3 regions of the Ectobacillus sp. genome follow, and region 2 is predicted to be linked to each of the others. Evidence: riboswitches for the same ligand, from Rfam matches in the RefSeq annotation. Region 2 holds a riboswitch; each other region holds the start of a gene.
The links. Region 2 has a riboswitch for S-adenosylmethionine ahead of AC11ZT_RS00455 (O-methyltransferase). Riboswitches for the same ligand answer to the same signal wherever they lie in the genome.
Positions count from the first base shown of each region.

Region 1 (5,335 bases), on a different contig from region 2:
CGAAAGCTCAATCTATCGTACAGTTGGCTTGTTCGAGGCACGCATGGGTACGCTGACAGAGGAAGAAGTGAAAAATGGAAAAGCGATTGCAGCAAGCATTGCAGAATATGCAATTGAATGTTCCTTAAATAAAGTATTTGGCTCAGAAGTGCTCGATTATGTTGTAGACGAAGGCGTGCAAATTCACGGGGGATACGGCTTTATGGCAGAATACGAGATTGAAAGAATGTACCGTGATTCTCGTATTAATCGCATTTTTGAAGGAACAAATGAAATTAACCGGTTGCTCGTGCCAGGAACATTTCTTCGCAAGGCTCTAAAGGGCGAGCTGCCACTTTTACAAAAAGCACAACAGCTTCAAGAGGAAATGATCATGTTAACGCCGGAAGAAGTTGGTACATCACCTTTGGAGCAAGAAAAATACCTTGTTAAAAATGCGAAGAAAATAGGGATTATGATTGCCGGGCTTGCCGTTCAAAAATACGGAAAGCTTCTAGATAAACAACAAGAAATTCTTGTTAACATTGCCGATATTGTAAGCAATGTATATGCAATGGAATCGGTAGTCCTTCGTACAGAAAAGGCAATTGCTACAAAGGGAATAGACAAGAATAGACAAAAGCTTCTGTACACAGAAGTATTTTGCCAAGAAGCGTTCCAGCAAATTGAAGCACATGCGAAGGAAACACTTGTAGCCGTAGAAAGCGGAGATTCCCTTCGTATGCTGCTATCGGCACTTCGTAAATTTACCCGTTATACTCCTGTAGATGTAATTGCCAAGAAGCGAGTAATTGCTGCGAAGATTCTGGAAGAAGAAGCATACACCTTGTAATTTCAATTCAATTTGTGTGAAAAGGCTAAATGGAGACTGTGCTCGTAAGTAGCGCAGTCTCTATTTATTCTCATATTTTAAAAAATCACTGTATAGGAAAAATGGATATACGTATGATAGAATGAATGATAAGAAAAGGTGGGTGAAATGATGACGGTAACATTCTATACATACCCGAAGTGTGGAACGTGTCAGAAAGCAAAAAAATGGCTAGATAGTAACGCTGTTTCCTATGACGCCATTCATCTGATAGAGAATCCACCAAAAAAAGAGCTGCTACAGCAGTTTTATGAAAAAAGCGGTTTGGAACTTAAAAAATTTTTTAATACGAGTGGTATGAAATATCGTGAGCTCGGCTTAAAGGATCAATTAAAGAAAATGAGCGAGGATGAAATGCTGGATCTACTAGCATCAGATGGTATGCTCATTAAACGTCCCATTGTGACAGATGGTAACCACGTAACAGTTGGCTTCAATGAAGAACAATTTGATAAAATGTGGAAATAATTGTTGGTACGTACCAAACTTGGTATTACTATAATTTTATTTAGGTGGAGGGGAATGTAATATGAGTATCCCAAAAGAGTATCGTTATTCTGAAGAACATGAGTGGGTTAAAGTTGAAGGAAATAAAGTGATTGTAGGGATTACAGATTTTGCACAACATGAACTAGGTGACATTGTATTCGTAGAATTACCTGAAGTAGGAACAGAATTGAAAGCCAATGAACCGTTTGGCAGCGTGGAGTCAGTGAAAACTGTTTCTGAATTGTATGCACCTGTTAGCGGTAAAGTTTTAGAAATTAACGAAGAATTAAGTGATAGCCCAGAGCTTGTTAACGAATCTCCATATGAAAAAGCATGGATGGTAGTACTAGAAATTAGTGATGCAAGTGAACTGGAAAACTTACTTTCTGCTGAGAAATACGAAGCATTAATTAGCGAGGAATAGGCGAGAGCATCCTATTAGGCAGTGTATTGCCTGCAAAAAAGAGGCAGCACGTGCTGCTTCTTTTTTGCATCTTTGGATAAGCCAAAAGGAATCACCGTGAAAAGAAAGAATATACTATATACAATTGTACTACAGTCCAAATTAGTCAGGTGATGCTACGTGAAAGAAGTAGAAAAAGTGATTATTGTGGAAGGTAAATCAGATAAACAAAAAATCGCATCCATTATTAAAGAACCGGTAGAAATCGTCTGTACAAATGGAACGATTAGTTTAACAAAGCTTGATGAATTAATAGATGAATTTCATGATAAAGAAGTCTATATTCTTGTCGATTCAGATGACTCAGGAGATAAATTGCGAAAACAATTTATGCGAGAATTTCCACAGGCAGAGCATTTATATGTGGATCGGTCGTATCGGGAAGTTGCAACCGCACCTATGTCCCATCTTGCAACAGTATTAGTAGGAGCAAATATCGACATTTATACGGAATATTTATAGTAGGGATGATATGGATGGAAGACTGGACAGCTAATGAAGTAACAGAACGTATTGAACAAGATGAGCGAACAATCTTATATGTATATACGCCTTTATGCGGGACGTGTCAGCTTGCCAATAAGATGCTAACCGTTGTAGAAGCGGCATTGCCAACACTACGTATAGGAAAAATAAATTTAAACTATTCACCAGATCTTGCGATTAAATATGAAATTGAAAGTGTTCCATCTTTGTTAATTTTTCAAAATGGACAGTTGCAAAAAAGGGTGTATGCATTTCAATCGGTAGAATATTTATATTATGAGTTGAAGACGCTGGTAGACTAGGCGACATATATTGTCGCCTCGACATATTTCTCGGGAAATAGAAAGAAATTTACAGGAACCGCTATAACCAAAGATTGCGGGAGTGACTCTAATGAAACTCTATTCATCGTTACAATTATTCGTAAAATATGCAAATGAACAACAATTTCTTGAACCTCTCCTTCCTTCTCAGCAATGCAGCGTAACGCTTCACTATGAGCAGGAACGTTATAATCTTCACATTTCTAAGAATGGTGCTTCTATAGGAAAGGAAGAAACTTCCACTAATACATTACATATTCAAACAGAACAAGATCTTCAGTCCTTACTGACGGGAGAAATTCCCTTGCAGCGTTTACTTCGAAGACAGGGGATTGTGTATGCTGGTTCCCTCCGTACCTTGCTTTTAGTAGAGTCGATATTCTTCATTTGCAGGCAGCAGGATCGTAAAATCTAAATAAGTAGTAATCCGATTGAATCACTTATTTTTGTTGACATTCCGTTATAAGATTGATAGAATATAAAAAGTATAATCATAAAACTTTATAACAATACGAAATCAGACGTAACAATCTGGTTTTCTCTTATTTAGAGAGGTGGAGGGACTGTGCCCTGTGAAACCCGGCAACCGTCAGCTTAGTGTTGAAATGGTGCCAATTCCTGCAAAGCATGTATGCTTTGAGAGATGAGAGAGAGGATATAGAATGATACAACCCTTTCTGCTCATTTACGTAGATAGGGTTTTTTGTTTTGTTAAGACAGCTTAGGGGAGGAAAACACGGATGATTCAATTAGAGCAAGTACAAAAGCTGTATCGTACAAAAACCGGTACGATCACTGCCGTGCAGGACGTTAACCTTGAAATTGAACAAGGTGAAATCTTCGGTGTGATTGGTTATAGCGGAGCGGGAAAAAGTTCATTGATTCGTATGTTAAATCAACTTGAACAACCTACTGCAGGAAAAATTACGATTGCAGGACGGATTATATCAGCAATTAAAGGTAAAGAATTGAGAATTGCACGTAGAGAAATCGGAATGATTTTCCAACATTTTAATTTGCTTTGGTCCAGGACGGTGTATGAAAATATTGCTTTTCCCTTGGAAATAGCAGGAGTTGGCAAAGAAGAACGAAAAGAACGCGTAAATGAATTAATTCAGCTTGTTGGTCTCCAAGGACGTGAGGATGCTTATCCTGCTCAGCTAAGCGGCGGTCAAAAGCAAAGAGTGGGGATAGCGCGTGCTTTAGCTAATAATCCGAAAGTATTACTGTGCGATGAAGCGACTTCGGCATTGGATCCGGAGACGACGGATCAAATCTTAAATCTACTTCTTGACATTAATAAACGGTTAGGACTGACGATTGTATTAATTACACATGAAATGCATGTTATTCAAAAAATTTGCAACCGCGTTGCAGTAATGGATGCAGGCTCTATTGTAGAGATTGGCGATGTGCTAGATGTGTTCCGCAATCCGAAGCAAGAAATTACGAAGCGATTTGTATCACAAATTACGGATGCTGAAGGTGCAGAAGATACAATCGATGACTTAGTAGAAAAGTATCCTGCTGGTGTCGTCGTTCGCTTGCAATTTGTACGAGATGCGATTCAAAAGCCATTTATTACAGAACTTATTCGTAACACCATTGTCGACGTGAGCATTTTACAAGGAAAGATTTCTCCAACATCGAACGGCTCGTACGGAAATGTAGTCGTTCATCTCAACGGGTCACCAGAAGATATTGAAAAGGCACTTGCCTTTATTACACAGCAAGAGGTTGAAATGGAGGTGATTGCTCATGCTTAGTCTTTTTCCAAATGTAGATTGGGGCGACATGTGGCAAGCAATCGAAGAAACCCTATACATGACAGCTATTTCAACAGTGGCAACATTTGTATTGGGACTTTTACTTGGATTGCTACTATTTATGACAGCAAAGGACAACCTATGGGAAAACAAAGGGATTCACACAATTGTAGGGGCCTTCGTAAATATCTTTCGTTCTATACCCTTTATCATTCTCATTATTCTACTCATACCTTTTACGAAAATAATAGTAGGTACCATGCTAGGTGCAGAAGCTGCATTACCCGCTTTAATTATTGGGGCTGCACCGTTTTACGGGCGTATGGTAGAAATTGCTCTTCGTGAAATTGACAAAGGAGTCATTGAAGCATCGAAGGCGATGGGAGCAAAAACAAGTACAATTATTTTGAAAGTACTCATTCCTGAATCCTTACCAGCATTGGTATCAGGTATTACTGTTACAACAATTGCCCTTGTTGGATATACCGCAATGGCTGGTGTCGTTGGGGCAGGAGGACTGGGTACGTTAGCATTTTTAGACGGCTTCCAACGTTCCCATAATGATGTAACTTTTGTAGCAACTATATGTATACTCATTCTTGTATTCATCATTCAATTCATTGGGGATCAGATTATAACTCGCATTGATAAACGGTAATTGGCAATGGTGATTTCATCCGCTATTGCTTCTATATAAAAAATAAAGGGGATTATCAAGTATGAAAAAAACAGTATTTGCAGTATTCATAGCAGTGCTAGTACTAGCATTGTCAGCTTGTAGTGGGAAAAGTGAAACAACTTTAGTAATCGGTGCTGCTAATGTTCCACATGCAGAAATTTTAGAACAAGCGAAGCCTATACTTGAGAAAAAAGGAATTAAGCTTGAAATTAAAAAATTCCAAGACTACGTATTGCCGAACCAAGCGTTAGCGGATAA
Region 1 is NZ_JBXKMX010000289.1:2,676-8,010, forward strand. It holds gene AC11ZT_RS13160 (acyl-CoA dehydrogenase family protein) at 1-832, shown strand, start outside; gene AC11ZT_RS13165 (arsenate reductase family protein) at 983-1,339, shown strand; gene gcvH (glycine cleavage system protein GcvH) at 1,401-1,784, shown strand; gene AC11ZT_RS13175 (toprim domain-containing protein) at 1,944-2,285, shown strand; gene AC11ZT_RS13180 (thioredoxin family protein) at 2,300-2,611, shown strand; gene AC11ZT_RS13185 (hypothetical protein) at 2,703-3,047, shown strand; SAM riboswitch class I at 3,172-3,282, shown strand; gene AC11ZT_RS13190 (methionine ABC transporter ATP-binding protein) at 3,373-4,398, shown strand; gene AC11ZT_RS13195 (methionine ABC transporter permease) at 4,391-5,056, shown strand; gene metQ (methionine ABC transporter substrate-binding lipoprotein MetQ) at 5,118-5,335, shown strand, end outside.
Region 1: linked by a shared signal. The riboswitch ahead of AC11ZT_RS13190 (methionine ABC transporter ATP-binding protein) and the one ahead of AC11ZT_RS00455 (O-methyltransferase) in region 2 are both predicted to bind S-adenosylmethionine.

Region 2 (5,335 bases):
AAGAAACCTTTGTGTCTGTTGTTTTTGCAGGTTCAGCTTGCTTTGTTGAACATGCAACCAGTAATGATATAGATAGTGCCCCTGCTGTTCCAATCTTAAGTAAAGATTTGAAATTCATCGGAACGTGCCTCCCATTTTTGTTTTGTTTTTGTTTTTGTTTGTTTAACAACTAAAATACTAAACAAACAAAGTAAAAGTGATATTAAACAAATATTAATTTTAAATAGAGTTGCGTAAATAGTTTGTAAATGATTCTTTTTTATTTGTTTTCTTTATATATGTAAAACTACATGCATTACCCATTTACAAAATAAAAACAAGGAGCGATCCTAATAGAATCGTCCCTTGTTCTCTATGAAAAATCCTAGCTTGTTTCTTAATGTATAACTTACTATCTGTCCTATTTCTAAAAAAAATTTTCTCCTAGAATATAAAGTTAATGCATTTACTTTTTTGGAACTAGACTAGTAGATAATAAAAGTTCTTTTACTGACGTATATAAACGTTCTGCTGTATAGGAATCCGTAATCGATCCATCTGCAGATACATATTCATCCAAAATAAATGTTCCAGCAAGCACATGCTCACCGCCCAGTACTCCTATTAAAGGTTTTAAGCCATATTCAATACTAAGAACATGATTAAGGGTACCACCGATTGCAATGGGGATGATTACTTTTCCCTTTAAACTATTTTGCGGCAATAAATCTAGCAACGCCTTTAACGCTCCAGTATAGGTCGCCTTATAAACTGGTGTTGCAATAATAACTGCACTCGAATTTTGTACGTTCGTAGCAAATTCTTGTATAGCTAAGCTTTCAAAGTTTGCAAATAATACATCTTCAGCGCGAAAATCAGTTACCTCGTAAGTTTGCGAACTTCCTTTACGCTCCTCAATAAAGGATGCAATATGATGAATCACCCTAGCCGTTCTCGAATTTTTTGATACCCCACCAGAAATTAAAATGATATGCCCCATTTGAAATCCTCCTACGAATTTATTATTAAAAAGCCAGTTTTCTTCTATATATGAGATAATTGCTCCTTACCTACTGCTAGCGAAAAAAATCAAAAAGACCCCTAATAAACAGGCGCCTTTGGTTTTCCAATCAGCATTTTGTATGTTTCGAGTTACGCGAAACCTAGCTTTCTATTAAAAATGTAAACTGCTATTTGACTTATAATATACATTACACATTTGTTTAATTGGTTTTAATCATTGAATTCAATATAAATTGATTTAGATAAGTTGTCAATGCTATTTTTCAGATCAATCATTGTTTCTATTAGAACACTATATAAACATAAATCCATCTTGACTTATAAGAATTATGAGATTATTATGTATATACTTTTATAAATGCTGATTGGATTACCAAAGGCACCTACCGAGTTAGAAAATGGATAGGTGCCTTATTTTTATAAGAAAATAAACTCTCGTACAAAAGTTTTAATAGTATGTGAGGATTAACCAAAGTGAAAGGGCGGATATATATGACTAAAACGAATCTGCAAGCCATGGTTCATCATTTGCAAAATAAACTAGTGGAAATCCGAAGACATTTACATGAACACCCTGAACTATCGCGGCAAGAATTTCAAACGTCAGCCTACATTAGAGAACTACTAGAAGATGCTGATATATCTATATTGCCATCTTCGCTCGAAACAGGTGTTATAGCAGAAATCAAGGGAAACGGACCTGTTATTGCTCTTCGTGCAGATATTGATGCATTGCCGATTACTGAAGAAACAAATCTTCCTTACGCTTCAAAAAACCTTGGCAAGATGCACGCCTGCGGTCATGATTTTCATACCGCTTCCATCCTAGGTGCTGCTTATTTATTAAAACAGAAAGAAAAACATCTTAAAGGTACCGTACGATTTATCTTCCAAGCAGCAGAAGAAAATAGCAGTGGAGCTAAAGACGTCATAGAGGCAGGACTACTAAACGATGTAACTGCTATTTTTGGTTTGCATAACAAGCCAGATCTCTCTGTAGGAACAATTGGGATTACAGAAGGACCACTAATGGCCAGTGTAGATCGATTTGAAATTCAAATCGATGGAAAAGGAACTCATGCAGCTGCTCCGCATAGAGGAATCGATCCAATTGTGACAGCATCTCACATCATTTTAGCTTTGCAATCCATCGTCAGTCGAAGTATAAATCCCCTTCATAGTGCGGTAATAAGTGTAACAAACCTCCATGCAGGAAACACATGGAATGTAATTCCCGGAACTGTTACATTAGAAGGTACTGTTCGAACCTTTCAAGACGATGTACGCAACACCATTCCTGAAAAAATTCGTCAAATTATTCTGGGGGTTGCATCTGCATTGGGAGGGGTAACAACGTTTCATTGGTATCCAGGACCGCCGTCTATTCAAAATGATCCTCTACTTATGGAATTATGCCAAAATGCAGCAACTTTAAATGGACTTTCTATTGTAGATCCGCAGCCCTCAATGGCAGGAGAAGACTTTGCCTACTACCAAAGGGAGGTTCCAGGCTTTTTCGTTTTTATGGGGACGTCTGGTACCGAAGAATGGCATCATCCCTCTTTCACTTTAGATGAACGTGCTCTATCTATCACCGCCCATTATTTCGCAACTTTAGCAGAAAAAGCGCTACTGGGATTGAGCAACAGTAACGATTTTCACTCATCATAAAAAGGATAGAGTTTGATTTATAAAGTCCGACATACAAAAAACAAAACACTTCACAAATCATAAAAAAAGATGTAAAATTCATATATTCCCTATACGAAAGGTATGAATAAAATGTCACAAACAGTTCGGTCTATTCCTCGTCCTCTAGTTAGAACGAATCAATGGGTTATCGTAATAAGCGTAGTAGCGACATGGATTTCTGGTGAAGCATGGTTGCTGGCATTCCCATTAGTTGCAGGTCTTATGGGTCTATTCTTTCAATTTAATCCGGTAATGCGTTTGGCAAAATTATTTTTAAGAAAAAAACCGTCCGAATATGCTCTTGAAGATTGGGATCAACAACAATTCAATCAAATTATTGCAGTTGCATGCTTAGCTGGTGGACTAATTAGTTATCTTGCAAACTGGACGCTTGTAGCATATATCTTTACAACAATGGTTGCTATTGCTGCATTTGTAGCAATTCTTGGTTTTTGTATTGGTTGCTTTATTCGATATCAATGGTTACAATACCGTTATCGGAAATCTATAAAACAATCTTAATAAAATAATCCCTTCTATATGGAGGGATTATTTTTATAGCCTTTTGTTCCTGTAACTAACATTACGTTAGATGCATTACATAATCAAAGAAGCAATCTATTCAGTTGTCTTAATCGCTAAAAGAATACCAGTCCCCCAATCTACTTCTGTTATAACTAAATCACTTCTTTCACGTAACTTATGTATGAGCTTTGGTGCTTTCACACGGTACTCCTCAGGCACGCTCATATCAGGAAGTAAATCATGAATAACGTAAAATCCACCTACATTTAAATGATTTAACGTCTTATCCAAAAGTTCAAATTTTCCTGGCCATGTATCTGCAAAAATAAAATCAAACGTCTCCTCCATATTACGAATAAAGATAGCTGCATCTTCACAACGAAATGTGACGCGTTTATCGTCTCCTAAATACGTGTGGGCTATTTTTTGGAGTGCAGGATCGATGTCCACGGAAATGAGTGTACTATCTTGATCCATTCCGTCAACAATCCAAGCTGCAGATGCACCAGCTCCCGTTCCAAGCTCTAAAAATGTTCCATGTGCTTTTGACGCTGCTAGCCCTTTTAATAAAAATCCTGTTTTCGTGTCACACGACTGATGGAATCCTAATAATTTCGAATGTGCCACAATTTTATCGTATATATCTGGTGATTTCATCAAAGTCTCTTTCTCCATATTAAACAACTCCTTTCCAATGAATCTCGTTATTAGCACGAAAATGACGTGTAAAAAAATAAAAAGTGGCCTCTATTATAAGAGGCCACGAGCTCACATTTTCGACCTCTTATCTTTCAGAGCAAACAAAAGTTACTCTGTTGGAATTAGCACCTTCCTATACGTACTAGGGGTTGCTGAGGCTTCGCAGGGCCTATCCCTCCACCTCTCTAGATAAGAATTTCATATTCATGATTTAAAAATTACATGTACAATACACTAACTATTAATTTAAGCTTAATAATATACCCATTCAACCTATTAGTCAATATTATACAAATATATATATTATTTGTATGATAAGTCTAGCACAAGCTTGATAATAGTTGACGTCACCTGACTCATTCCTTCATAATACGGGTATTGATGAGAGATACTGTTCTTTTCCTTGTTTGAATAAAATATTTTATGGAGATGATACATATGCCTTGGCAAGACATGACCATTCGGTTGTTGTTAGCTATACTCGCTGGTGCATGTATTGGTACAGAACGTCAATGGCGACATCGCATGGCCGGAATACGTACAAATGCTCTTGTTTCACTTGGAGCATGTTTATTCGTCATTTTATCGGTTTTGACGCCAGGAGATAACAGCCAAACTCGAATAGCTGCCCAAGTGGTTAGCGGCATCGGTTTTTTAGGTGCAGGAGTTATTATGCGAGAAGGTTTTACTGTTCGAGGATTAAATACAGCCGCTACACTATGGTGTTCTGCAGCCATAGGAACGTTAGTTGGAGCAGGTTTTATAAAAGTAAGCATTATAGGTGCTATAGGTGTCGTGTTAGCAAATATCTTCCTTCGTCCAGTTGCATTATTTATGAATAAAAAGTCAAAGGATCTTTCTCAAGAAAATCTATTCTATGAAATTACAGTATCCTGCTTGGATGAACATGAAGCAAGCATTCGAGAAGCACTATCTCGGATGGTACTATCAGAAGGACTAGCGTTACAAGAATTGTACAGTGAAGAAATCGAAAGTGGAAACAAAGTATCCGTAAGAGCACTACTTCATAGCGATAAATCGAAAGCCCTTTTAATAGAACAAATTGTTGGTAAGCTGAGTCTGGAACACGACGTTACTGCAATTGGATGGAAAACCCTTTCCGAGCAAGAGGGAGATTAAGAAGTACTGATAACAGTATTTTTTCCCTCACTACACTCTTTGGATTCATTACCATACCGGGAAAACCAACTGTTATGTAGTGGATTGTACATTTGGCCCCAAGTATTCATATTTCATCATCTCCGATTACAAATTCAAAAGGTTAAACACTATATTCACCTTAAGTTTTTCATAATAATTTACAGGCCTCCCCTACTTAGTTTCGTTTTACTAAAACCTTGAAGTGGTGATCAAAATCCACGTTACTGCGAGATAAAATTATTGATTCGTTAAATTC
Region 2 is NZ_JBXKMX010000009.1:3,597-8,931, forward strand. It holds gene AC11ZT_RS00435 (ABC transporter substrate-binding protein) at 1-118, opposite strand, end outside; gene ssuE (NADPH-dependent FMN reductase) at 446-979, opposite strand; gene AC11ZT_RS00445 (M20 peptidase aminoacylase family protein) at 1,510-2,673, shown strand; gene AC11ZT_RS00450 (DUF4395 domain-containing protein) at 2,785-3,216, shown strand; gene AC11ZT_RS00455 (O-methyltransferase) at 3,313-3,894, opposite strand; SAM riboswitch class I at 4,001-4,114, opposite strand; gene AC11ZT_RS00460 (MgtC/SapB family protein) at 4,357-5,058, shown strand.

Region 3 (5,335 bases), on a different contig from region 2:
ACAGATCCCACCAACTGTGAAATATTCCAATTCAACAGAGAAGCAACAAGATTTGTTGAAACCGTCCTAATGAAAGAGTGGCTATTATTAAAAAAGTTTGAAAATGTATTGGACTTAATACCAAATGGTTTATGCTGTGAATGTCACTCATCAAGATAAAAAAATATTCTTTTGAGTAAAGGGGGGAAGGTGTTGTTCTATCTATTTGATGAAAAAAACTATGTATCTTCCTTAAGGTCAATCTTCCATATGGAGCGTTCTGTTTACAAGTATTTGCATTCTGTACATGATGAATTGATTGCCATTAAATATAATACGAAAAATACATGTAAAAATGATGATGCATTAATCATTAAAGCTCATATTGTTCCGATGCTACAACGTATTGCGGACTTAGAAGGGATTTTGTTCAGAAAGACTTTGTATATTGTCGAACATACTTGCCCTCATACCCAAATAGAAGCAATGCCTCGTATTTCCAAAGAGGATTTTGATGAGAGACTCCTAAAGACAAAGGATTTATTATGTGAAATAAATAATAAACTGAAACAAGTTCATCCGAACTACAAAATTATCGATGAAACAATCGGAAGTATTTTATATCTAGAAACTAGAAGAAAACAATTTTTTATGACTCCTAATCAATGGAAGGAAAATAATGACCCTTCTAAAGTGTGGTTAGTAAATAAATCTTAATGATAAAGAATTTAATAGTTGGTTACTGTTTAAGTTCCATTTATTTTTACTATCCGTTCAGGGCCCTAAGGAATTCAATAAGCTCAGATCTACTAAATCTGAGCTTTATCCTATTTCATTTTAGAGCAACTTTTTTCTCTAAAGATAATACCTAAAGACAAGCAGTAGTAATCGTTAATGCCCAACCGCCACGAATTTCCATTCCATGGCCGCCAAATTCATCAAATGCGAAAAGACTCCATGTACCATTTGGAACCTTACCAACAAATGTGCTTAATGTTGTAGGATATGGTGCTGTTTGTGGTGCAGGTGAATCTAAATTAAAGTTAGTATAGACGCTTGGTTTAAACGTACCAGAAGGAACTGGACCACTTTGTGGTATTACAGTTGCCGCATCATCGTCAATTGTAAAGGTAGCGCTTGGAGTACCTCCACTACCACTATTATTCCCTGCCTCCGCAAAGATAAGAACTGCAGTTCCGTCAGGAGCGACAACTAACAGTGTAAGATGACCTTGTGATGGTGAAGTATTATTAGGATCGAAGAAGTCATTAATAGTAACTGTCACTTTAGCAATAGAACCTTGTAACCCTGTGACATCAATCGTTGACGGGTATGGGATAGTATTGCTAAGGTCGATATTTGTAATTGATGCGTTATTGCTAAAAGAAGCTGTTGCCGGCGTACATGTTGGTAATGTTCCGATAAGATCTAGGACGTTTTCAAATTTGAATTCCAGCAGCATTTCCTTCTTGATAACATCACGAAGAGTTTTTTGAACACTTGTATCAATATCAAGAAGATCAGCTATGGATACAGTTGTTGGAGAAAATGGAGTTTTAGGAGGAGTTAATGTTCCAAGAACAAATTGAAGCTTCTCTGCTTCCGCATTCATGATGTGAGCTAGAGCTAATTCCTCAAAAGCAATGGAAGCCAAAAGCAACGGAATTGTCTGTTTAGTCGAAAGGGAAATCGTCGGCGTAACACTAGGGATATTTGGAAAAGACAAAATATTAATCTCCTTTCAAGGAAACCGTTGAGTCATCTTATTCTACACATAGGTTTCCATTTTGTATTTGTATATTATTACTTGTACATTTCTATTTATATTCAATGCGTAATTATATGTAAGGGATAAATGAATCAAGTTACTATAATTCAGTATCTGTAGGAAATATACAGAATATGTAGACATGTTGTTAAGTACTATCGTAGAGATTACTAGACCTCTTATTTTACCTCCTTTCATTTGCCTTTTTTCAAGTCATTTTAGAAAACGAAAAAAAACGTCCACACAAACGTGAGGACGCTTTACACAAGGGTGTATTCTAAAGTAATGAATGGCCGATGCCGCTCACTCTAGATAAGTTGTTACCCTACTGTTTTTTCAAGTGCTTGTTGTAGATCGTAAATAATATCGTCGATACCTTCCACACCAATGGAAAGACGAATTAAATCAGGAGTAACACCAGCAGCTTTTTGCTCTTCTTCCGTAAGCTCTGCATGCGTTGTACTTGCTGGGTGAATAACAAGCGATTTTGCATCCGCTACATTTGCAAGGAGTGAGAATAATTCAACACTATTAATAAATTTCTTTCCTGCTTCTGCTCCGCCTTTGATACCAAATGTAAAGATAGATCCTGCACCTTTTGGTAAATATTTTTTCGCTAATGCATTGTATGGGTTTCCTTCTAATTCCGGATAATTCACCCATGCAACGTTCGGATGATTACTCAAGAATTCAACTACCTTTCTCGCATTGGCAACATGTCTTTCAACGCGTAGTGACAACGATTCTAAACCTTGAAGGAAGTTAAATGCACTTTGCGGGCTTAGTGCTGCACCTGTGTTACGTAGCAATTGAACTCTAGCCTTTAATGCATATGCCGGAGCACCTAGATCTGCATAGATTAATCCATTGTAGCTTTTATCTGGTGTTGTAAAGTCAGGAAACTTACCGCTTGCTCTCCAATCAAATGTACCGCCATCAACGATAATTCCGCCAATTGTTGTTCCGTGACCACCAATGAATTTTGTTGCAGAATGAACAACAACGTCAGCACCAAATTCAATTGGGCGTGTAAGGTAAGGCGTTGCAAACGTATTGTCTATGATAAGAGGAATCTTATTTTCATGCGCAATAGTTGCTACTGCTTCGATATCTAACACGTTGATTTTCGGATTTCCGATCGTTTCTGCGTACAGTGCTTTTGTCTTATCTGTGATCGCATTTCTGAAGTTTTCTGGATCATCTGGGTCAACAAAGATTACATTGATTCCGCTTTTTCTAAGTGTTGAATGAAATAATTCATATGTACCACCGTATAACGTACTTGCCGCTACGATTTCATCCCCTGCGCTCGCAACATTTAGGATGGAATAGTAGATAGCTGCCATTCCAGATGCAGTGGCAAGTCCAGCTACGCCGCCTTCAAGCTCTGCAACTCTCTTTTCAAACACATCTTGCGTTGGGTTCATGATTCTTGAATACACGTTTCCTGGTTCTTTTAATTGGAATAAATTCGCTGCATGATCGGCATCATTAAACACATAAGAAGTCGTTTGATAAATAGGAACAGCACGTGATCCTGTAGTTGGATCCGCAACCTGACCTGCATGTACTTGTAATGTTTCAAAGCTTAATTTTCTTTCACTCATCATAATATCCCCTTTTCTAATTTAATTTGTATACAAAAAGACCTCTTTCATTAAAACTGATGAAAGAGGTCTAAAAACGCAAGATTACCCTCTCTCATCTTTCGCTTCTTACTATACAAAGCGATGGAATTAGCACCTTTTCAGAAAAATATCCCTGAAGGTTGCCGAGGTTTCATTGGGCCAGTCCCTCAACCTCTCTTGATGAGAAATAAATTCAATTTTTTTGAAAATAAAAAGCTGCCTTCCTTAAGGAAAGCAGCATAATTAACTTTAATAAGCAATGAAATTGCATTAAAATTTGCTATCGTTCCTTATCTATCCGATTTTTCAATCCGCTGGAATTGACACCACTACACTCTATAAAAATGCTGGTTGTCGGGTTTCATCGGGCCAGTCCCTCCGCCACTCTGGATAAGTTTATTCTGTTATTGATATATACTATAAACTGAAAAAATAGAAATGTCAAAATATTTTTGAAACATTGACGTTTAAATTTTCAATTATAGAATAGAAATAAAGCTTTTTATTGATGAATCAGACATTAATACCTATCAAAAAAACTATATGATACCATATAGGTAATGCAGGACGCTCGCGTAGGAGGTATTTATATTGACCGGCAATTCTCAATCTATAAGTAAAAAAGCAATTCATTTATTAAGTAAAGAAGAAGGTTACGATGTTGACTTTAAACGAGAGATGAAGGGAATTAAACCCGAAGATTTAGTAGCCTTTGCAAACTCTCCCGTTGGAGGCACGATTCTTGTTGGCGTCGATGAAGGAATAGATGCAAATGGGCAACAGCACGGTTCAATCTATGGATGTCCAATTGGCGATAAAGAAAAGCTAACGCTCCTCTCAAAAGCAGGGGAATGTCGCCCTCCTGTGGGCGTTGAAGTATTTATAGAAAATGAAAACACTGATAAACCATTTTACCGAATCGAAATTCCGAGCGGCCCCTATAAACCGTATTGTACAAACAAAGGAATCTATCAAATTCGTGGTGACGGAAGAAACAATCCGATTACACCGGAAAAACTACTAGATATGTACTTAGAGCTACAAGGCAGTGCGTTTATTGACCGTTTTAAGAACGCTACGAAAGAGTTAAATGATAATTTACAACAAACAAAAGCACAAGTAAACATCCTAAACCAAAATCTTGAGAGCATTAAAGAAAAGATAGATCAAGATATGAAAGGGATTTGGGCAGACTTAGAGGACATTAGCCATCGTGTCCACGGTCAGTTAAATGATATTTCGTCTATTGCTGAAAATGTGAGTAACCATTCAGATGATACTACTTCTGTATCACACAATACGAATGAGAAACTTGATACATTATCAAATCATATAGCTGAAGTATCCAAAGTCGTTCACACACTTCTGGATCACTTTCAAATCGAGCACCCTTCAACAAAAAAGAGAAAACACTAATTGCTGGTTATATAACCATACAGATGCTTTAGCCAAGCGTCATAATAATTGTCAATCACTATTAAAAATGTTATAATTTTCAAATATTACATATATCAGAAAGAGGTGTAGATGAATTGGAACCTAAATATTGCAAAGAAAGTAAATCTATTAAAACAAGTCGTGTTTTTCCAAATGATACGAACAATAATGATACCTTGTTTGGAGGACGCTTGATGTACATGATTGATGACGTTGCTTCTATAGCAGCTGCAAGACATTCTAGAAATTTTACGGTTACAGCATCCACAGACTCTGTTGACTTTTTAAATCCAATTACAAAAGCCGATGCGGTTTGCTTAGAAGCATATGTAACATGGACAGGCAGAACCTCTATGGAAGTATTCGTAAAAATTACTGCTGAAAACTTACTGACAGGCGAACATAAAATTGCAGCAACAAGCTTCCTTACTTTCGTTGCAATCGGAAAAGACGGAAAACCAACTGAAGTAGCAGCCGTCATTCCTGAAACGAATGAAGAAAAATTCTTGCACAAAACTGCAAT
Region 3 is NZ_JBXKMX010000295.1:1,664-6,998, reverse strand. It holds gene AC11ZT_RS13460 (alpha-helical endospore appendage domain-containing protein) at 1-159, shown strand, start outside; gene AC11ZT_RS13455 (hypothetical protein) at 193-696, shown strand; gene AC11ZT_RS13450 (alpha-helical endospore appendage domain-containing protein) at 848-1,705, opposite strand; gene AC11ZT_RS13445 (homocysteine synthase) at 2,068-3,357, opposite strand; SAM riboswitch class I at 3,446-3,562, opposite strand; SAM riboswitch class I at 3,663-3,772, opposite strand; gene AC11ZT_RS13440 (AlbA family DNA-binding domain-containing protein) at 3,967-4,791, shown strand; gene AC11ZT_RS13435 (acyl-CoA thioesterase) at 4,908-5,335, shown strand, end outside.
Region 3: linked by a shared signal. The riboswitch ahead of AC11ZT_RS13445 (homocysteine synthase) and the one ahead of AC11ZT_RS00455 (O-methyltransferase) in region 2 are both predicted to bind S-adenosylmethionine.